3 linked regions of the Natranaerobius thermophilus JW/NM-WN-LF genome follow. The protein of the gene in region 1 interacts with the protein of each later gene in a pairwise test. Links are inferred from orthologs where the notes say so. Each region holds a gene or a part of one and is shown in the gene's direction. Other genes may lie near its edges.

Region 1 (8,512 bases):
CATCTCTACTAGCTTTTCGAGCCTGTTTTGGAGTAGGATATTTCCTTAAAAAAGCTAGAGAAACAGGTAGAGTTATTTTAGAAAACAATTCAAGAGCAACAGGGTAATATTCTTTCAGGGTTGAAATCAGTCTATTTGTTAACCTAGCACTTTCTTGTATAAGAGCTTCTTGATCTCTGGTGAGTACTTTAAGTTCTTGGATGTGTTCAGAATCAGGCTCTAGCTTATGTAAGTCATGGAGCTCTGATCTACCCATATTAGCTAGTATTTTAGCATCAATAAAGTCAGTTTTAGCCCCAGAAGCTTTTCTTCTAGCATCAACTAGTTTGGGGTTAACAGAATAAACAGTGAAGTTATTTTCTAAAAGATATTGGGTTAAAAGTCCATGTTTAGTTTCAATTAAGCAATAGAAGTTTTCAGGATCGTCATCATGTTTTAATAGCTTGTTTTTTAGAGTTTCAAAACCATCTTTAGAATGTTGAATAGTGAAGTTATCTAGTTCTCTACCATCGCCACTCATGACCAGGATATCATGTTTTGTATCAGCCCAATCAATCCCAACAAAGTACATTCTAAGACCTCCTTAAGGTGATGGTATTTAGTAGCAGAGGTAAGCCTTGTCTAGCATCAGTGCTCGAGGCACAACTTCTCTATAGTCCGTAACTGCTACTTATGGTATCCGGGGAAGACAGTTCTTTTTTAAGTAGTCGTACTAACTAGGGGTGTTTGGTCTTTCCCCGGATGGCCACCTTTACTTTATTATTACGTGATCCAAGAGGGGCTTTCCTGCCCTTCTATAAATAACTATAACAGACAAGGGGTGTTATTATGATTCAAACAATCAAGAGTGATATCAGGGCAGTCTTTGAACGTGACCCTGCAGTCAAATCTTTATTAGAGATCCTCTTGTGTTATCCCGGTATTCATGCTATTTTACTACACAGAATGGCTCATTTTTTATATAATAAGAGAGGGTATTTAATTGCGCGATTCATATCTCAGATCAATAGATTGTTGACAGGTATAGAAATTCATCCAGGGGCGAAAATTGGAAAGAGTTTTTTCATTGATCATGGAATGGGAATTGTCATAGGCGAAACTGCTGAAATCGGTGATAACGTCACTTTATACCAAGGAGTCACCTTAGGAGGTACAGGTAAAGAAAAAGGTAAGCGACATCCTACTTTAAAGGATAACGTGGTAATAGGAGCTGGAGCCAAGGTGCTAGGACCAATTACCATTGAAGATAATGTAAAAATTGGGGCGGGTTCTGTAGTATTAGATCATGTACCTAACGATTCGACTGTGGTAGGAGTACCTGGAAGAATTGTGGTGAGAAAGGGGAAAAGACTCAATAATGTGGATCTGAATCATCACGAGCTTCCAGACCCTGTTGCTAGACAAATTGAATATTTGGAAAGAAAAATTGAAAAGTTGCGTTTTGAAATAGAAGATATCAAGAGAGGTGATCATGAAAATGAGCATAAAGCTCTTTAATACAATGAAAAAAAAGAAAGAGGAATTTGTCCCCAAACAAGAAGGAAAAGTTGATATGTATGTTTGTGGTCCAACAGTATATGATTATTTTCATGTCGGAAATGCCAGGGCATTTTTAATTTTCGATGTGGTACGCAGATATTTAGATTACAAAGGTTATCAAGTGACTTATGTTCAAAACATTACTGATATAGAAGACAAAATGATTAATAGAGCTAATGAAGACGGGATAACTGTTGCTGAGTTAGCAGAGAAATACACTAGTGAGTACTTTGATGATGCTCGTGCTATAGGTATTAAAGATGCAGACCATCATCCGAAAGCTACTGAGCATATAGCCGAAATTATTGAAATTATCCAGGATCTTCTGGATAAAGGTTATGCCTACCGTCAAGGAGGAGACGTTTACTTTGATACAGCAGCCTTTGACGATTACGGAAAATTATGCAGACAAGACCCTGAAGAGCTGGTGTCTGGTGCTAGAGTGGCAGTGGATGATCGTAAGAAAAATCCTGCAGACTTTGTTTTATGGAAAAGCAAAAAGGAAGGGGAACCGGCCTGGGACAGCCCCTTTGGTCAAGGTCGGCCAGGTTGGCATATAGAGTGTTCTGCTATGAGCATGAAATACTTGGATACGCCCCTGGATATCCATGCTGGGGGATCCGACTTAGTTTTCCCACACCACGAAAATGAAGTGGCTCAGAGTGAGGCCGCTACAGGACAAGACTTTTGCAAGTATTGGATGCATGTAGGTTATTTAGAGATTGATAACCGAAAAATGTCGAAATCTATGGGGAACTTTTTAACTGTTCGTGACTTTAGACAAAAGTATGATCCTCGTGTTTTAAGATTGTTTTTAATGAGTGCTCACTATAGAAGTCCTCTTAATTTTACCGATGAATTAATTGAACAGGCAAAAAGCAGCTTAGACAGATTGGATAACTTTTACAATAATCTTAAGTTTTATCTTGAAAAAAGTCGAGAACAAGAACTTACGGATAAAGAGCAAGATATTATGGAATATCTAAAACAAGCTAGAACAGAATTTGAAGCAGCTATGGATGATGATTTCAATACGGCCAGTGCACTGGCTGTTATATTTTCATTAGCAAAAGAAATTAACAGCTATATTGGAAATGGAGGAGAGAATGCCCTAGTTTTCAAAAACACTTATGACCTGTTGTTAGAATTTGATCAAGTTATGGGGCTCCTGCCAGAAACAGATGAAATATTACCGGAAGAAATAGAGCAAAAAATTCAAGAACGAGAGCAAGCTCGCAAACAAAAAGATTTTCAACGAGCAGACGCAATTAGAGATGAACTTCGTGACCGAGGAATTATTTTAGAGGATACTCCTGAAGGAGTGAGGTGGAAACGAACTTGAAAGCATTTGAAAAAACTATAGAACAAAAGACAAAAACGGGTCAATTTTCACCTCAAAGCTTAGCTTATTTAGGGGATGCTGTTTATGAGTTATATGTCAGGCTACAAAGTACTGCAACTCCGTATAATTCAGTGAGCAATCTACATGAAAATACTGTTAGACTAGTTTCTGCTCCCACCCAAGCTGTTTTGTTGGATAAAATCTATCCCAAACTAACCAAAGAAGAACAGGCAATAGTAAGAAGAGGCAAAAACGCCAAGGTTCATCAACCTCCTAAGGGTGTGAGGTATTACGAGTACCGTCTGGCAACGGGCTTTGAAGCTCTTGTTGGATATCTTTACCTAAAAGAAAGAGAAGATAGAATAGAAGAGCTGCTAATAAATGAAGTTAACAGGGAACTGTCAAATGAAGAATGTAAATAAAAACACCAAATATCTTTTAAAGGGGAGGAGTTGATATAATGAAAGTTATTGATCCACAAGTTCTAATACCAGAGAAAGAAATGGATGAAGCCAAATTGAAAAAAATCGAAAGATATGCCAGGGTTTGTTATAAATCCGAAGACAAAATGAAAGGGAATTATAATCAGAGCTTATTAGAGTTTTTGGTAGAACAGGGCCACGAATCAGTTATTGAACATGAAAAGGTTACTGTTATGATGATTATTGACAGGGGTTTATCCCATGAAATTGTGCGTCACCGCCTAGCTAGTTATAGTCAAGAATCCACAAGATACTGCAACTATCAAAAAGATAAGTTTGGAAATGAGATCACACTTATAAGACCGTATTTCTATTCTCATAGAGATAAAGAGTATCAGTTGTGGGAATCAAGCTGTCAAGAAATAGAACAAAAGTACTTTGAATTACTTGAAACAGGTTCAACACCTCAGGAAGCCCGTTCAATTTTACCTAACTCACTTAAGACGGAAATTGTAGTTACTTTTAATATGAGGGAATGGAGACATTTCTTTAAATTAAGATGTGATAAGGCGGCCCACCCACAAGCTAGGCAAATTGCTATTCCTGTGTTAAAAGAGTTTAAAAATAAATTCCCTGTCCTGTTTCAGGATATAGACTATGATAAATCTTTTGATCAAGAACATTATGCTAGTGTAATATATACTGATGAAATGTTTCAACCTTTAAAGTAAAGATTGTGAAATTTTTGTGCTAGACAAATGTTTGCCTGTTTTCAAAACAGTTTGTCAATGGCTTGTTATAACTTTAAATACTACGATTAACAGTAATTTTGGATAGCAATTTTGGTAATATGGCTACTATTAAAGTGAAAACAGGCAAACATATTTATATATGTCAAGAGTAAAAGGAGTGCTATAGGAAATGCGGACTGACAGCCTTGTACCCGGGAAAAATCCAGTGGTTGAAGCCATAAGAGGAAATAGGAAAGTTTTTCGTATCTATATTTCTAAAGATTCTAACAAAAATTTTCAGGATGAGATGCTAAAATTGGCTCAACAGCATAATATTAATTTAGATAAGGTTCCATTAGACCGATTGGATAAAATGGTGCCTACTACTGAACATCAAGGGATAGTTGCAGAAACCGAACCCTTTAAGTACTCCCAGTTAGACACAGTTCTTAAAGGATTTGATTATAATAATCAAAAACCACTCACCTTATTGATTTTAGACCATTTGACAGATCCTCAAAACTTTGGCGCTATTATCAGAACGGCTGATGCGGTGGGAGTGGATGGAGTAATTATTCCGAAACGTAGAAGCGTAGATGTTAACCCAACCGTGATGAAAGCATCCAGTGGTGCAGCTGAACATGTTCCTATAATAAAGGTATCAAATTTAAGACAAACTATTTCAAAATTAAAAGAGCAATGGATCTGGATTTTGGGAACTGATATAGATGGTGATAGAGGAATTTTCGAAGAAAATTATAATATTCCCCTGGCCCTTGTGGTGGGAAACGAAGCCAGTGGTATGAGTCCATTGGTAAAGAAAGAATGTGATTTTATAGCCAATATTCCTATGATTGGCCGGGTGAATTCCCTTAATGCAAGTGTAGCAACAGCTGTAGTGCTTTATGAAATATACCGCCAAAAAACTAATTAGTGAAGCATGAGCCAGATCGGAGTGATATCTAAATGACAGATTATTTAATTGTAGACGGTTATAATATTATTAATGCTTGGGACCATTTAAAAAAATCTGCCGAAGAAAATTTAGAAATTAGTCGAATTGAACTAATAGACGAATTATCCGAGTACAAAGGGATTTTGTGGGGAAAGATCGTTGTGGTTTTCGATGCCCACTCAGCCAAGCAAAAAAACCGCCATACTGAACAAATCAATGGAATTTTGGTTATATACACTAAGGAAGGGGAAACGGCTGATAGTTTGATTGAGGCTTTAGTGTATGATTTGGTCGATAAAGGCAATGTTGATGTAGCCACCTCCGACTGGCAAGAACAACGTGTAATTATGGGGAAAGGTGCTGTCCGACTTTCGGCTCGTGATTTAAAAAAGCTCATTAGGGAGACTAAGGAAAAAATACGTAAAAATTTCATTGAAAAAGAAGAAGGTAAACGAAATACTCTCGATAATCTCCTCGATCAGCAAGTTAAAGAGAAACTCAATATTCTTCGACATAAAAAGTGAAAGTTCCTTCTTTAGCTTGACGGTATATTTTAATATGCGGTATAATATGTTTATGCATAGGGGGGCTTGTTTCCCGTAGAAAACTAAAGCGGAGGCGATTCATGTGAGTCAAAGTGCCCAAGATATTTTTGAAAAGTATGATCTCAATAGTGACGAAGAAGTTGCTAAAAGAGCCCGCGAGGGATGTCATGAGGCTCTTGAATTTTTGATTGGGAAATATAAAAATTTTGTTAGAGCTAAGGCGAGGTCATACTTTTTAATAGGAGCTGACCGAGAAGATATTATTCAAGAAGGTATGATTGGCCTTTATAAAGCTATCAGGGACTTTCGCGGGGACAAGCTGTCATCTTTTAAGGCATTTGCCGAGTTATGTATTACAAGACAGATAATTACAGCAATCAAAACGGCAACCAGGCAAAAACACATCCCCTTAAACTCTTATGTTTCCTTAGATAAACCAATTTACGATGAGGATTCTGATAGGACTTTACTAGATGTCATTTCAGGTGTTAGAATTACCGATCCTGAATATTTGATGGTTAATAGGGAAGAATACAATGATATCGAGCTAAAGATGACTGAAATCCTGAGTAGCTTAGAATGGAAGGTGTTGATGCTGTACTTGGAAGGCAAAAGTTATCAGGAAATAGCCCAGGAATTAGATAGGCATGTTAAATCTATCGACAATGCATTACAGAGAGTAAAAAGAAAACTAGAGAGATATCTAAATATTAGAAGTGAATAGCAACGACTCTATCAAATATCAAGTAAGGCATTTTGCAATTCTAATCAGCTAAAATAAAATCATAAAACTTTTTAACAATAAGGGTTGACTTTTGCAGGGAGTCTGATGTATAATTACACATGCTTAACAGGGCGCAGTGCAGTATCGCTGCGTTTACAAAAGCTCTATACGGAGAGGTACCCGAGTCTGGCCAAAGGGGGCAGACTGTAAATCTGCTGGCGCAAGCCTTCGGAGGTTCGAATCCTCCCCTCTCCACCAATTATGTAAAGATGACCGAGCGGGCGTAGCTCAGTGGTAGAGCCCTGGCCTTCCAAGCCAGTCGCGTGGGTTCGATTCCCATCGCCCGCTCCAGTTTCACCAATAATCGACGCGGGGTGGAGCAGTTTGGTAGCTCGTCGGGCTCATAACCCGGAGGTCGCAGGTTCAAATCCTGCCCCCGCAACCAAGATTTAAATTTAAGCGAGCTCACGTAGCTCAGCTAGGTTAGAGCGCATCCTTGGTAAGGATGAGGCCACCGGTTCAAATCCGGTCGTGAGCTCCATTATGGCGGCGTAGCTCAGTTGGCTAGAGCATGCGGTTCATACCCGCAGAGTCCGGGGTTCAAATCCCTGCGCCGCCACCATTACTTTAAATATGTTTTTATACATATTTTTTTTGTTTTACTGTCTAAACTATTATAATATTAAACTGCAAATTTCAGTTTTGATTTTTTTATAGCTATCAATTATAATTATATGCAGTAATGTTTATTTCGATTGGACATGTTCAGAAAATTAAAATGTTTTGCATTAAACTGGAAGAAATAAGTGAAAGCTAGTAAAAGATATGGAAGTGAATAAAAGTGAATAAAAAATTTAAGTAAGGAGGAGTAAGCCATGGCAAAGGAGAAGTTTGAGAGGACGAAACCGCATGTCAACATAGGTACGATAGGTCACGTAGACCACGGGAAGACAACGTTGACAGCAGCGATGACTACTTGCTTATCCACAGCAGGTGGTGCAGAAAAGATGGAATACGACAGTATTGATCGAGCGCCTGAAGAGAAAGAGAGAGGTATTACGATCAGTACAGCTCACGTAGAATATGAATCAGATAATCGTCACTATGCTCACGTAGACTGTCCAGGACACGCAGACTATGTAAAGAACATGATCACCGGAGCAGCTCAGATGGACGGTTCAATCATGGTAGTAAGTGCAGCAGATGGTCCAATGCCACAGACGAGAGAGCACATTTTGTTGAGTCGTCAGGTAGGGGTTCCTCATATAGTAGTATTTTTAAACAAAGCAGATATGGTAGATGACGAAGAGCTACTAGAGCTAGTAGAGATGGAAGTAAGGGACTTGTTGAACGAATATGACTTCCCAGGAGACGACACACCTGTAGTAACAGGTTCAGCTTTAAAAGCAATAGAGTGTGGTTGTGGAGACAGAGAGTGTGAAAACTGTGGACCGATTTGGGAACTAGTAGATGCCATTGATGACTACATTCCAACCCCAGATCGTGATGTAGATAAGCCATTCTTGATGCCAGTAGAGGACGTATTCAGCATAACAGGTAGAGGTACAGTAGCGACAGGAAGAGTAGAGCGAGGAAATATCAATGTACAAGACGAAGTAGAAATTGTAGGTATGGCAGATCGTCCTAAGAAGACAGTAGTCACAGGGGTAGAGATGTTCAGAAAGTCAATGGACTATGGTGAAGCAGGAGACAACATTGGAGCCTTGCTACGAGGAGTTGACCGAGAAGAGATCGAAAGAGGTCAAGTTCTAGCCAAGCCAGGCAGCATCAATCCTCATACCAAGTTTAAAGCAGAGGTATATGTACTGAAGAAAGAAGAGGGAGGTCGTCATACTCCATTCTTCCAAGGATACAGACCTCAGTTCTACTTCAGAACAACAGACGTAACCGGGGTTATTGAGTTACCAGAAGGAGTAGAGATGGTAATGCCTGGTGACAACGTACAGATGGAAATCAACTTGATTACGCCTATAGCTATAGAAGAAGGATTGAGATTCGCTATTCGTGAAGGTGGCAAAACAGTAGGTGCTGGTGTTGTTACTGGCATCATTGAGTAGGGAGTAGCATAGCCAGGGCTTAGTCCCTGGCTTTTTTGATACATTTTTATATATAATTTAAGATGTTGACATTGACTATATGTTGTGATAGATTTTTAGAAGTGACAAATTGACTGAGACGAGTGCACAAGCGGGAGGTGCGAAAAAATGCGGGAAAAAATCACTCTTGAATGCAC
Region 2 (8,647 bases), 220 kb from region 1 along the record:
ATTGATGAGTTGATTCACAAATATTTTGTTGAAAAATATGGTAGTGCTTAAAATTTTAGAAAAGGAGGTGCAGCATGGTTACTACAATAAAATATGCAAAATATATGCGTTACTCAAGGGTAGATGGTGATAGAGAGAAAGAAAGTATTCAAAATCAGGATAAAATAATTGAAAACTATATCAAAGATCGTGAAACTAAATATAATGAGAAATGGTTGTTAGTAGGAGAATATGTGGACCTAGATTATACTGGCTCAAACTTTAATAGACCTGAATTTTTAAAAATGAAGGAAGAAGTTGAAAATGATAAAATTGATGTAATAATATCGAAAGATGCGTCCAGGTTTGGAAGAAACGTGGCAACAGAGGTTTATTTTGAAGAAATATTTCCAAAATACAGGACACGATTTATTGGAGTGGTTGATAATGTAGATACTGCTTCTGAAAACCAGGCTTTTGAAAGAAAGATAAGAGGATTAATGAATGAGAACTATTGTAGTGATATTTCACAAAAGGTTAAAAGCTCGCTAAAAACTAAAATGATTGAGGGTAAATTTATAGGGGCTTCTCCACCTTATGGATTTGAACGAGACCTTGATGATAAGCATAAGTTAATTGTTGATGAAGAGGTCAGACCTATAATATTGAAAATAGTGGATTTATATTTAAAAGGTTATGGGTTTTCAGCTATAGCTAAAATATTAAATGCTGAAAAAATACCATCACCTTCTGCTTATAAAAAAATGAAAAAATCAAACTATAAAAATCCAAGAGCTAATAGGAGGTTGTGGAGTCCTTCAACTATTAGGAAAATTTTAACAGAACCTATTTATAATGGCACACTCGTACAGGGAAAGCATCCAAAAATTAACTATAAAATTAATAGTAGAAAAAAAAGTGGAGAGTCTGAGTTAATCAAAGTAGATAATGCAGTTGAGAAAATTATTGACGATGAAACATTTGAGTTAGTTGGGAAAAAAATTAATAGTAGAAGTAAAAATGTTAAGAATAATGACTCTCCGAGTGTTTTACCAGATAATGTGTATTCAGGACTTGTATATTGTGAGGATTGTGGCTCAAAGATGGTATATAGAAGTGATAGGGATATGTATATGTGCGGTACCTATGCTAAATATGGGAAGAAATACTGCTCCAATCATAATATCAAAACAAAAGTTATAAATGAAGTGGTCATAGAGCAATTAAATTTGATTATTAAGCTTACAATTGATATTAGAACTCTTTTGAACGATATAAAAAAGAAATACCAAGAAGTAAGTGGTAAGGATGTTATTGAAATTAAAAGAAAAAAGCGTGAAAATCGCCTAAAAACTTTAAAAGAATCTTTAAAAATTTTAAGGGAAGAGTATGCAGATGGTATAATTGACCAAGAGGAATATAAAGAGACTAGGTCTGAATATGTAAATGAAATTAATACCATAGAAAATGAACTGGGGAAATTACAAGTTTCATCAAGCAAAGAATCTGTAATTAATGATTGGGAGGAGAAAGTTAAGGACTTAGAAAAGTTTTATAATAACTTTCTGAAAATTAACAAAATAGATAGAGAAATAGCTTTAAAACTTATAGATACCATAACTGTAGGAACCGACCAAATATCTGAAATCAAATTCGCTGGAGCTTCGCCATTTGAATTAGCTCAAGAATTGAAATCTGAAATATCAAGTGTGGCACTATGATAAAAAGTGGCAGTATTTTCGCTGCCACTTTTATTTCTATTTCGAAATAGTTTAAATCCTTAATAGGGTTTTAGGAGCTATATTAATGAGTGTGTAATAAACATTACGCACCCCAGGCTGCATCAAAAGAAATGGCCAATTTATTTTGGTCAGTTTCAACAGAGTAGATAGGAGCTTTTTTCTCTTCTTCCTCTTCTTTTTCCTCTTCGTTAACAACGGGGATGACAGTGGCGGTTTCTTGATGATAAATCGAAAAATAACCGAATAAGCCAATAAAGATGAAAAATCCTATCATAATAATAGTAGACATCTTTCTTCTAAAATTAACAGTAAAAAACATAACAACTCCCCCAGAGTTTTTGATTAAGCTTCTTATAAAAAAGTATTCACATTTGTTACAGATAATGTCAGGACTATGGGAAATAAATCGAAGTAAAGAAAAAAAGCTGTTCCCCAGTTTAACAAGGGAACAGCTTTTGTAAATCAGGTTATATTTAATTTTTAGCAGTTATGTCTATACCTTCTAGTAATGCGTAAGGGAATAATCTATTACCTATCCATTTAGCCTCCTGGCTAAAGGAAACTAGCTGATTTTGTAAAGCTTCAAATACATTGACAGCTACCATGCAATCTTTAATTCTTCCAATAATTTTTCCGTTTTCAACTAAGTAGCCCAAAGAAATATTGCCATTAACTTCACCGCTGTAAGGATTACCTGCCCAAGCACCCATTAAATCTTTTATGATAATCCCTCGATCTAACTCTCCTATCATATCGTGATAAGCCATTTCACCTGGTGACAGGACACATGTGTGTAAATCCGGAGCGGGTAAAGAATAAGGGCTTTGTCTGATACCATGTCCCGTAGGTTCTACACCTAGAGAATGAGCTGTTAATAGATCGACCGGGAAAGTTTTAATAGTTCCATTCTTTATTAGGTCTGTTTCTTTTGTTGGTACTCCCTCATCGTCAACAGGACACATTCCCGGCGAAAATGGACGATGAGGCATATCAGTTAAATTCACTTTTTCATCAAAAAGCTGTTGGTCGAGTTTATCTTTAAATGGTGAAACTTCTTTTTCTACACTTTGACCGTTAAGGCTGGCCAGTATTGGTCGCATAAAATCGCTCATGGCCTCCGGGGCAAAAATTACTTTGTAGCTGCCACTGTTGATCTCTTTTTCTTTAGAACCGTAATGTAAGTCCTGCATCAATTCATTTTTTAAAGCAGTCAGGTCAGTGAATAGCCGGGGTAATTTTTTACCTTGACCGATACGCAAAAAACTTTTTCCTACTAATAACATAGCTCCACCTCTTACGGAAAAGGCAGTTCTTTCGTACTCGGTATTTAATCCCTCGGAATTTTTGATTTTCACCTGTAATTGCGTTTTTTCAATACTGGCACTGGCTAAAGCTTCGGAATTCTTACTTCTAATACTATCTACTATTTCTTCGCCCATTTCTATCATTTTTTCAGTAGGTAAATCCATAACATCTTGATCGTACATATTATCTAATTCTTCAGGATTAACTTTAGGTAAACTGGGTTGAAAACTTCTTCCAAACTGACTGGTTTCTCTGGCTTTGTTTAACAGATCTTCAGCTTTGTCTTCAGTAGAAGTAGTAGTGCAAAAACCCAGGCGATTATCTGGAGAGATCAACCTTAGTGCTGTGGATTTTTGTTCTTTGGTTTTTATGTTTTTAAGTTTGTTATTTTCGAATTCAACTGGAGTCCTGGTTACAGACACCTCAAACAGTTCTGCTTGTTCGTTTTTTTTCTTTGCTAAAGAGAGCAGTTTATCCATCGGATTTCCCTCCTATAATTACATTCTGAATCCTGATCGAAGGTGAGCCTTGACTGGTTGGGAGGGGACCTTGCTCACCTTTTCCACATCCACCGCCAGTATCTTTAACCTGATAATCGCTAGAAATCAGATCTATATTATTCAAGGTTTCGAAGACATTTCCGGTCAAATTCACGTCCCGAACCATTTCTGCAAGTTTTCCATCTCTGATCATGTAGGCTTCCCCGGCCTTAAATGTAAACATTTCACCGTTTGTCTGGCCGCCGTAAGCATCTACTGCATAAACTCCCAGTTTCACGTCTTTTATCATATCTTCCCAGGTGGCGTCCCCGGGTGCTATACATGTTGTTCGCATCCTGCAAATTGGAGGATGATTATAATTTATTGCCCTAGCATTTCCAGTTGGTTTTTCTCCCATTTTAGCGGCACTTTCACGGGTGTGGAGTCTTCCTACTAGTTCTCCTTCTTTAATTAAATCTGTTTTTTGGGTTCTAACTCCTTCGTCGTCATACTTTAAATATCCTCTGGCACCTGGTGTATCACCGGTGTCGTATATATTCAAGTGTCTGCCACCAAATTTGGTGCCTAATTTCATAATTTCTCTTAAACGTTTGTTTTCGTAGAGTTGATCACTTTCACTTAAGTGTCCGAAAGCTTCGTGAACAAAAACACCTGCCAAGGATGGATCCAAAATCACGGGGTAACTGCCACCCTTTATGGGATCTGCCTTGGTCATTTGGGTGGCTTTTTGGCAGGCTTTATTTATTCGGTCATGTAAATTCCTAACAACACCGAAGTCATCAGAACTTCCAAAACCCACAACTGACATTTGTGAATGACCCTGATCAGCTGCAATAGCTATAATGCCGCCACCTAAATCTAATTTCTCTTGTTCAATATAACTGCCATCAGTATTTATGTAGTAAAGTTTTGTAAAATTATCAAAATATCTAATTCTAGAACTTGTAACCGGTTTCCCGTAACTAAGTATAATATCATTGTATTCTTCTAAAAGCTCTTTCTTTTGGGTTAAGCTCAATTTGCGAGGATCTTCTTGTGGTTCAACAGTGACATGATCAACTACAGGCTCTACATCAGAAAAGCTAGTATTTTCAGGGATCCTATCGCCAATTAATTTAGCTTGTTCAATGGCCAAATTAACCTTTTCATGTATATCGTCTAATTTGTTAAAGGAGACAAATCCAACTCCTCCATCTACTATTGCTCTAACATTTCCACCATAGTCATTTGAAGAATCAATTCTATCTAAGTCCTGGCCTTGGAATTCAATTCTATTTTGTAAAGTTTTTTGGACTCGTATTTCTATAAAATCGGCAGACTTCCCTTTGAGAGCGGATTGTAAAAAGTCTCTCAAGATAGTTCAACCTCCTTATTGTTTAAAATAGATGTATCTTTGCCTACTATAAATTCTTGATGGATTATTTGATATCCTTTTGATAAAAATAGAAACTTTAAAGTTATTATTCGTATTATCCTTAAAATATTATAACTATCAATGAAACAAACAATTAATTCTAATCAAAATTAATAAACAAATAATTATTAAAGCAGACAATTAATCAAGGGCTGCTCCTGATAGTAGCAGCCCTGTGTAAATAACTAATATAAAATTTTTTTGATTAATTTTTCATTAATCGTTGAAATTTCTGTTCTAAGGATGTGATAAAATCATCAATTTCAGTAGCTGTAATAGATGCAGCCAAGCGCATTAAATCATTTCTATCCCTTAACTGTTCGATATCACTGATTTCAATTGGTTGCCCTTTTTCTTTGATTATGTGGCCATCTTGAGATACCACATTATAAGCGGGTTTTTTGTTAATTAAAAAGCCTTTCAGCTTTTCTTCAATATCACCACCGGCCTGGTCTAGTATTTCTTTGAGTCGGGTCTGCCACTCCTGATCAGGTTCGTATCTCTGCCTTGCATCTGAGTACTGTGCTCCCGGGGTGCTAGCTTGTTGGGCGAATCTTGGTGGAGTTTGCTGATCGTTAGCTACAAATGCCAAGGTCTTTAAAACATTATGATGTGTAGCCAAGTCAACGACCTCTGGTGTAATTTTTTCACCTTCAAAAATGATTACTCCTCCTTGACCATCCTGAACAGTTTGGGTAGCTATTTTGCCGATTAATTGATCTGGTTCTTGATAGTCGGGAATATCAGATTGTGGTGTCACCGGGCTGGTATTTAATGTGGACTCTTGTTCATAATAAGACATGATGATGTAATCAGTACCTAATGTGACAATCTGTTGGGCTGGAACTTCAAAAAGCTGTTCAGCTCTTTTGCTTTTGGATAGGATTAAGCTATCCAATTGACCTCCTGGAAAATTAAACTGATAATCGTTACAAATTCCTAAAAACTCTCCGTGATCTGAGATAACTTTTTTACCAATAGGAGATTTTTCTAAATGTTCCCTTTCCCATTCCGTTTCTCCTTGTTGTAAAATTACGTGTTCACTGGGAATAGTAACGGCATAGGGTCCAATGGTTTGAACATTATCTAGACTGACAAGATGTGATGGGCGATTAGAAAAGAACTTACCTTCACCGAACATAATACTTGTGACGGCCTTTTTGTTCACATCAAGGATTATATCAATGACTTTACCGAAGGCTTTACCAGTATCAATGGATATTACAGGTAAAGAAACAACTTCATTTTTTCTCATTTGTATACCCCCTTTTACTATATTATGACTGTCTTAGTTTTCCACATTGCTTGATAATTATAATAGCGCCTATGAATTTCACCAGGAAGAATGATATAATAAATTTTATAGAAGGCATAACAGTGTTATTTGCTGATCTGTTCACGGATGAAAGGGGCGAGAATATATGAACATAAATACCATAGAAGAGCGGCAGACCATCTCAATAGCCGAACAACTTGCAGCATTACTCGGTCCGGGAGATATTGTTCTATTGACAGGAGATTTAGGTGCTGGAAAAACCACTTTTACTAAAGGAATAGCTCAGGGCTTGGATATTGATGAACCAGTTACAAGTCCAAGCTTTACATTAATGAATCAGTATTCGGGTTCTATACCTTTATATCATTTTGATTTATACCGTATAGAAGATCCGGAAGAATTTTTGGAACTCGGTATTGAGGAATTTTTATATGGAAAAGGGATTTCTGTAGTTGAATGGAGTGAAAAGCTACCTGAGTTACCAAATAGTTATCTACAGGTGAGCTTGAAACTTGGAGCTGACCCTGAAGGCAGACAAATAATAATCGAACCCTATGGGGGATATTACCAAGAACTGGTATCAAAATTGAGACAAGAGGTGTTTAGTGATGAAGGTACTCGGAATTGACACTGCCACTAAAACATGTTGTGTTGCATTAATAGACGGGAATAAATTGATGGGTGAATTTATACTGAATAATTTCCAAACACATTCGGAGCGGTTAATGCCGTTGATTGATAAATTATTAGATAGTTTAGGAATTAAGATTGATGAAATAGAAGGTATCGCTGTTTCGAGAGGACCAGGTGCCTTTACCGGGCTGAGAATTGGTATTGGAACTGCCCAAGGGCTTGCCATGGGAAATGAGATTCCCTTAGTGGGAGTAAGTACCTTAGATGCCCTGGCTTATCAAAGGGCAACTTTGGGATATATATGTCCGATTATGGATGCAAAAAAGCAGGAATTGTACACTTCACTATATTATGTTAATGAAAAAGAGATTGAACAGGTTTGGGACTACAGCATCATGAAACCTAAAGATTTGATAGCGGAGCTGAATAATGATTTAACAGACAGGGATATCATTACCTTTGTCGGAGATGGTTTTTCTCCTTATAAGGAAGAGCTGTTATCAGATGTAGTTGCTTCTGTAAATTATAGTACTGGTGACCTAGAACTTAACAGGGGATTTTCTATAGCCCGTCTTGGTTTAAATAAAATAAATGTTGGGGAAGGTTGTGCTCCGGAGGAATTGACTCCTTTATACTTAAGAAAATCTGAAGCAGAAAGGAAGCGGGAGGAAGAAGATAATGGCTAGCAGAGACTTATTTCCAGAATTTAGAATTAGGGCAATGACCCAAGATGATTTAGATCAGGTACTAGAAATTGAAGGACAGTCTTTCAATTCTCCCTGGTCTGAGAATGCTTTTCGCCATGAATTACAAGAAAACTTTCTCGCTACATATCTGGTTTTTGAGGATATAAATAGTAATTTGCAACCAACTATTTTTGCCTATGGAGGATACTGGTTAATTAGAACAGATGCCCATATCACAAATGTGGCAGTTTCTCCTAACTACCGTGGATTAGGTGCAGGTAAGTTGGTAGTGGAAGCTCTATTAGAACATGCCAAGAATAGAGGAGCCAATAAAGCAACCCTAGAGGTCAGAAAAACCAATACTGTTGCTAAAAAGTTATACCAGGCTTTAGGTTTTAAAATCTATGGGATTAGGCCTAATTATTATCGTGATAACAACGAGGATGCTTTAATAATGTATAAAAGTATGGAGAATAACCATTAGTTGTTAAATACAAGGTTTTTTATACTCCGTTGTTGATTCAGGGAGGAGCAGTGATCAGGAAACTTTAATTCTACTGTTAGGGATTTTTAGATGTAGCAGCCCAAAATAATGGATGTGAAAAAAGTTCAACTATCAACATTCAACTTTAATACAGCCAAATACAAATTGAGATTTATTGAGAAGAAAGGTGATTTATATGGAAACTCAAAGAGAAACTGTATATATTCTAGGAATCGAAACTTCATGTGACGAAACAGCAGTTTCTGTAGTCTCAAATGGTCAGAAGGTTTTAAGTAATGTAGTTAGCTCTCAAACCGATGTTCATTCCTTATATGGAGGGGTGGTTCCAGAAATAGCTTCAAGGGAACATTCAAAATTGCTTCCTCCACTGGTGAGTAAGGCCGTTGACGAAGCAGGGTTAAATATGAATGATATCAATGCCATAGCTGTTACTCAAGGTCCTGGACTGGTTGGCCCACTATTAGTTGGTGTATCGTTTGCTAAATCTTTAGCATATTCTCTAAAGATACCTCTAATTCCCGTTAACCATATTAAAGCACATCTATATGCCAATTTTATACTTGCTGACGACGATAAAGATTCAAACTTACCTAGTTTCCCTTTAATT
Region 3 (5,418 bases), 120 kb from region 1 along the record:
ACAGATTAAGGGATATGTCTTCCATTTGGAAGGGTAAAGAAGCTAATTACAGTAATTAATGGAGGGATGATAGATGTATAATGAGAAAGTGATGGACCATTTTCAAAATCCGAGGAATGTGGGAGAGGTAGAAAGCCCTGATGGGGTTGGTGAAGTAGGAAATGTAACTTGTGGAGATATTATGAGGATTAGCATTAAAGTTAATAACAATGAAGAAATAGAAGATATTAAATTTAAAACTTTTGGATGCGGAGCAGCTATTGCTACAAGCAGCATAGTAACTGAAATGGCAAAAGGAAAGCATATTAATGAAGCTAGAGATATTAAGAATAAGGATGTAGCTGATGAATTAGATGGTTTACCAAAAAATAAGCTCCACTGTTCTAATTTGGCTGCTGATGCTCTAACTAAGGCCATTAAAAATTATTTGGGAGAAGAAGATGACGAAGAACAAGAACATGAAGACGAATCCAATGAAACCCAGTAAAATCCATAAATTAATCTGAGTCAATATAAAATGAGATAGTATATGATAAATTAATTTCCATATTTTCCACTAAATACAAGGAGTCCCTGCCTAAAAAGCAGGGACTATCTGTTTTTTGGAGAAGTATTAATTAAGCCATTCTTACCGTAGTTAACTGTATATTTATACTCTTTAAATAAGTGATCTAAACTTAATGTTAGGAGGTTTTTCATGCTAAAGGTTGTATCTCCAGAGGAAATGGCTCAAATTGATAAAATGGCCATAGATGAGGGTAGAATTCCCGGGATAGTTCTGATGGAAAATGCCGCTACTGCCGTTACTAATGTAGTCCTAAATTTCTTAAACAACATGAAGGCCGACTATAATCAAACTCAGGTCACTGTTTTAGCCGGGATTGGAAATAACGGTGGGGATGGATTTGCAGTAGCTCGACAGCTGGCCATGAAAGAAATTAATGTTAGCTTGGTTTTAATCGGTAAGGCCGATAAACTTTCAGGAGATGCCCTGACAAATTGGGAAATTATCAAGCATAGAGATGACATTAAAATACATACAATAGACCAAAGAAGTACGGATAATTTAACTTCTCTGAACAATCTAATTATTGAATCAGATATTATCCTTGATGCATTACTCGGTACAGGTTTAGCAGGTGCACCTAAAGAACCATTTAATACCTGTATTCAAATTGCCAACCAAAGTAGAAGAAAAGATTGTCTAACTATCAGTGTAGATATTCCTTCAGGGGTTTCTGGCTCAGGAGGAGAAGTTGATGGTAATGCCGTCATGGCAGATATAACAGTAACCTTCGCTCAACCAAAAACAGGTTTATTATTTTATCCAGGAGCCCATTTTACTGGAGAATTACTGACTGTGCCTATAGGGATTCCCAATTGGATTGTAACGAAAAACGAATCACAAAATTATCTAGTCACCGAAGGTAGTGCGGCTAACCTACTTCCACAGCGCTTGCCTGATACCCATAAAGGTCATTATGGTAGAGTGACTATTATAGCAGGTTCTAGCCATATGTTGGGTGCTGGGGTATTAGTATCAATGGCCGCTGTAAAAAGTGGATCTGGACTCGTTACATGGGCTGTACCTGAATCAGAAGAAAGAACGGCTCAATCAAAAGTAGGTTCAGAAGTTATGACTTGGTGTTTACCATCAAAGGACGGTGTCTTAGCACAACAAGTCCACGAAAAATTAGAAAAAACTGTCACTGGTTTAGAACACGGTCCAGATGTTATGGCTGTGGGTCCAGGCCTGGGGACGGAAAAAGGAACTGAAGAAGTTGTAAAAAAAGCTCTGTTAGATTTTAACACTTCCCTTGTATTGGATGCAGATGGCTTAAATGTTTTAGTGGGGAATACTAATTGGCTTAGTAGTTCTGCTACACCTAAAGTTCTAACACCACACATTGGAGAATATAGTCGGTTAATAGATAAATCAATAGATGAAATTAAATCTAATCCAATAAATCTGGTGACACAAAGTGCTCAGGAATGGAATTCTGTTATCGTACTTAAAGGGACACCGACTATAATTGCTTCTCCCCATGGTAGTTCTTATATTGTATCCACCAGTAATTCCGGGATGGCAACGGGAGGTAGTGGTGACGTATTAACAGGTATCATTACTTCTTTAATTGGTCAAGGTTTGACTGTTGAAGAAGGTGCCATTCTTGGTGTATATCTCCATAAAATTGCTGGTGAAAAAGCTAGATCCCAAAGTGGAGAAGCAAGTATGACAGCAACTGATCTGTGGAATTCATTACCAGATGCATTTCAATATCTTAACGATAAAAGTTAATCAGAGATTATTTTAAAAATATCAGTTTAAGAACGCCAAAAGATTACAAGAAAGGGGTTAATAACATGCGTGCAAAAGACATAATGTCAACGGATATAGTGACAGTTTCCCCTGAAAGTACTGTTGAGGAAGCTGCTAAACTTATGGCAGATAGGGAGATTAGCGGAATTCCAGTTATTAATTCACAAAATGACCTTGTTGGAATAATAACTGAAGGGGATTTACTTGGAAAACACAAACGGATTTCTCCTCCAGGATATATTGAATTTTTAGGTGGCATAGTCTTTACTGAAAGTCAGGATGAATTTTTTGAACAACTTAGAAAATATGTAGCTACTCAAGTAAAGGATTTAATGTCTGACCAAGTTGTTACTGTTGGCCCTGAAGCTGGCATTGAGGAAATTGCTACTACTATGGATCAAAAAAATGTAAAACGTTTGCCCGTAGTGGGAGAAGGAAAGTTGTTGGGAATAGTCAGCAGGGCTGACTTGCTGAAAGCTTTGCTATAGATCGGAGGTGGAACAAATTCCTAGAGTGAAGGGAATATTTATACTTATTATAATCCCTGTAACTCTTATGGTAGTTACTACTTCTTGTCAAAAATTAACCACAGAGGAGCTACAAACTTGGTCTCAAGAAACTTTGGCTGATCTTGATGATTATTACCTAAGCGGACATTTAACGGTAGGAGAGGAAGGGGCAGAAAATTTACGTGACTACGCAGTTGAGGAAAGATATCTCCATCCTAATAAATTAAGAGTTGATATAACTGAAAAAAATCAAGCTACAGGAAGTCACCAAACCTTTATTGCCAAGAATGGAGAAATAGATATTTTCCACCGGGATTTAGAGGAACACTACCATATTTCGGAAGGGGATTTATCAAATAAGTTATCCTTTTTATTTATTAATTTTTTGGAATTAATGGCTGCAGGTGAATTGACCCCTGAGGTTGCCAGTCTTAAAGAAGGTTACAAACTTGAAGGTGTCTTTAAGGAATCGGGTCTTGGAACTTATAGATTATACCTGGATAAAGGGTTATATCCCGAAAAAATCCAATTATATCGAGAAGATAAATCTTCACCTTATCTAGAACTTGTTTATCAAGAAGTTAAGTGGAATCAATCTCACATAAGCCATACTGACTTTGATGAAAAGTTATTAGAAATGGCCTTTGAAGAACCTTTAGAGCCTAAATGTGAATTACATGAGTATAAAAAGGAAAATTTGGATGAACTAGCACTTAACTTTGATCCCAAAGTACCAGAGTTAGATGATGAGTTTATTAAATCAATATACGCCTGTGAACATTCTGACTGGCTTTCTATGAGAATAATTGCTGAAGAAATAGAGGAAAAAATAGAGGAAGAGTATATTGTTACCCAGACCCTCCTAGAAAATAAAGATAAGGAGGATCCAAGTATTTTATCCGATGAAGGTGATTATGAACACAAATCAAAAGAGAATGTAGATTTTTGGTTAGAAACAGTAGAAGACAAGAATATTATTTATTGGCGATATGGAGATATAAAATTTACAATTATAGGAGCTGAGGACGAAGAAAAAATGTTATCACTGGCAAAGAGTTTTGTAAGTAAGTAGGTGGGCCTTTTTGGAGGTCCACTATTTTTTCTGATTTAGTAGAATCTTTAAAAAATATATTTAAGGGAGGATAATTTTCTTTTACATTGAATATATTATTTAGGTGTAATTAATTTGATTATTTACAGGACTACCTTTATAATTGTGCATAATGAGGTGTGAGGTGACAATATGTCTGAATCTATTCCTGTAAGACCGACTTTTTCTGAAATTAACTTGGACAATCTTTCTTATAACTTTAATCGGATAAGAGAGCATGTGAACAATAAAAAAATCATGGGTATCATTAAAGCTGATGGTTATGGTCATGGAGCTGTTGAAATTGCCGAAGAACTATTGAATCAAGGTGTAGATTATTTAGGTGTAGCTATTTTAGACGAAGCTGTGGAACTAAGGAAAGCAGGAATCGCTGCTCCTATTTTAATTCTTGGCTATACACCTGTAGAGCATGTTGATGTATGTTTGAAATATGGTATCACTCCCACAATTTATACCTATGAAATGGCAGAAGCCCTTTCTCAAACCGCTAGAAAAATGGGGAAAACTGCCTTTGTTCACGTAAAAATTGATACAGGCATGGGTCGGATAGGAATAGCTCCAGAAAATAGTGCTGAGTTTGTCAAAAATATTAGCAAATTGCCATCCTTAGAAGTGGAAGGTGTTTTCACGCATTTTTCAGTAGCAGATGAGGAAGATAAGACTTATACACAACAGCAAATCAATAGCTTTGAAAAAGCCTTAAAGATGTTAGAAGATGAAGGTATTGAAATTCCTCTAAAACATGCTGCTAACAGTCCTGCTACTATTGACTTGCCAGATGCATATTTTGATATGGTTAGGGTTGGACTAGCCTTATTCGGTTTATATCCTTCTCCGCACATGAAGGAAAAAATTTCACTAAAACCAGTAATGAGTCTTAAAACTCAAGTATCCCATGTGAAACAAGTTCCCAAGGGAACTTCTATAAGTTATGGTAGGAAGTTTATTACTGAAGATGAAAGTATTATTGGCACATTACCAGTTGGTTATGCAGATGGCTTTACACGATTACTATCTAATATAGGTGAAGTCATAGTTAATGGTAAAAGAGTGCCCATTGTAGGAGCCATATGTATGGACCAATGCATGTTCCTAGGTGACGATGTACCGGAGATTGGAATCGGAGATGAAGTAGTTATTATTGGTGAACAAGATGGTACTCAAATTACAGTTGAGGATATAGCTGATAAACTAGGAACTATCAACTATGAAATAGTTACTATGGTGGACAAACGAGTGCCACGTTTATATCTAAAAAATGGCAAATTAATCAAAAAGAAATCTTTAAATAGCAAAATGTATTAGTTTGTAACAAAATGTGAATGCTAGTCTGTATAAGGCGCTATATTTTGTTGCATAATGATAATGAGCTAGTTATAATATTCCTTGTCCTTGTTTTGTATTTTTACGCTAGACAGGAGAGTTGTAGTTCCAGGAGGTGGGTTGAGTTGTCAAAAACGGAAAGAATTATGATAAGT

What was found.
Region 2: the proteins of rlmB (region 1) and tsaE interact in binary tests that used the Escherichia coli proteins (3 or more experiments, as listed by UniProt). The link is inferred for Natranaerobius thermophilus JW/NM-WN-LF from one-to-one orthologs.
Region 3: the proteins of rlmB (region 1) and NTHER_RS01675 interact in binary tests that used the Escherichia coli proteins (3 or more experiments, as listed by UniProt). The link is inferred for Natranaerobius thermophilus JW/NM-WN-LF from one-to-one orthologs.

The regions. Positions count from the first base shown.
Region 1 is NC_010718.1:193,860-202,371, forward strand. Bases 3,301-6,096 are described here. They hold rlmB (23S rRNA (guanosine(2251)-2'-O)-methyltransferase RlmB), read left to right. Parts: upstream 3,301-4,224; coding sequence 4,225-4,968; downstream 4,969-6,096. Other genes in these bases: NTHER_RS00960 (Mini-ribonuclease 3), read left to right, coding at 3,301-3,303; thyX (FAD-dependent thymidylate synthase), read left to right, coding at 3,342-4,034; NTHER_RS00975 (NYN domain-containing protein), read left to right, coding at 5,001-5,513; sigH (RNA polymerase sporulation sigma factor SigH), read left to right, coding at 5,617-6,096. Outside these bases: NTHER_RS00945 (IS110 family RNA-guided transposase), read right to left, coding at 1-571; cysE (serine O-acetyltransferase), read left to right, coding at 829-1,497; cysS (cysteine--tRNA ligase), read left to right, coding at 1,484-2,881; more of NTHER_RS00960, read left to right, coding at 2,878-3,300; more of sigH, read left to right, coding at 6,097-6,258; tuf (elongation factor Tu), read left to right, coding at 7,134-8,336; rpmG (50S ribosomal protein L33), read left to right, coding at 8,484-8,512. UniProt on the Escherichia coli protein: Specifically methylates the ribose of guanosine 2251 in 23S rRNA.
Region 2 is NC_010718.1:409,763-418,409, forward strand. The notes cover bases 5,172-8,102. They hold tsaE (tRNA (adenosine(37)-N6)-threonylcarbamoyltransferase complex ATPase subunit type 1 TsaE), read left to right. Parts: upstream 5,172-6,361; coding sequence 6,362-6,844; downstream 6,845-8,102. Other genes in these bases: NTHER_RS02135 (PRC-barrel domain-containing protein), read right to left, coding at 5,172-6,195; tsaB (tRNA (adenosine(37)-N6)-threonylcarbamoyltransferase complex dimerization subunit type 1 TsaB), read left to right, coding at 6,825-7,535; rimI (ribosomal protein S18-alanine N-acetyltransferase), read left to right, coding at 7,528-8,019. Also shown: NTHER_RS16435 (DUF6870 family protein), read left to right, coding at 1-51; NTHER_RS02115 (recombinase family protein), read left to right, coding at 75-1,700; NTHER_RS02120 (hypothetical protein), read right to left, coding at 1,804-2,040; NTHER_RS02125 (TldD/PmbA family protein), read right to left, coding at 2,195-3,505; NTHER_RS02130 (TldD/PmbA family protein), read right to left, coding at 3,498-4,880; more of NTHER_RS02135, read right to left, coding at 5,146-5,171; tRNA (adenosine(37)-N6)-threonylcarbamoyltransferase complex transferase subunit TsaD, read left to right, coding at 8,216-8,647. UniProt on the Escherichia coli protein: Required for the formation of a threonylcarbamoyl group on adenosine at position 37 (t(6)A37) in tRNAs that read codons beginning with adenine.
Region 3 is NC_010718.1:320,588-326,005, forward strand. The notes cover bases 119-2,998. They hold NTHER_RS01675 (bifunctional ADP-dependent NAD(P)H-hydrate dehydratase/NAD(P)H-hydrate epimerase), read left to right. Parts: upstream 119-697; coding sequence 698-2,299; downstream 2,300-2,998. Other genes in these bases: nifU (Fe-S cluster assembly scaffold protein NifU), read left to right, coding at 119-487; NTHER_RS01680 (CBS domain-containing protein), read left to right, coding at 2,365-2,808; NTHER_RS01685 (hypothetical protein), read left to right, coding at 2,876-2,998. Also shown: cysteine desulfurase NifS, read left to right, coding at 1-59; more of nifU, read left to right, coding at 74-118; more of NTHER_RS01685, read left to right, coding at 2,999-3,901; alr (alanine racemase), read left to right, coding at 4,073-5,245; NTHER_RS01695 (CopG family ribbon-helix-helix protein), read left to right, coding at 5,410-5,418. UniProt on the Escherichia coli protein: Bifunctional enzyme that catalyzes the epimerization of the S- and R-forms of NAD(P)HX and the dehydration of the S-form of NAD(P)HX at the expense of ADP, which is converted to AMP.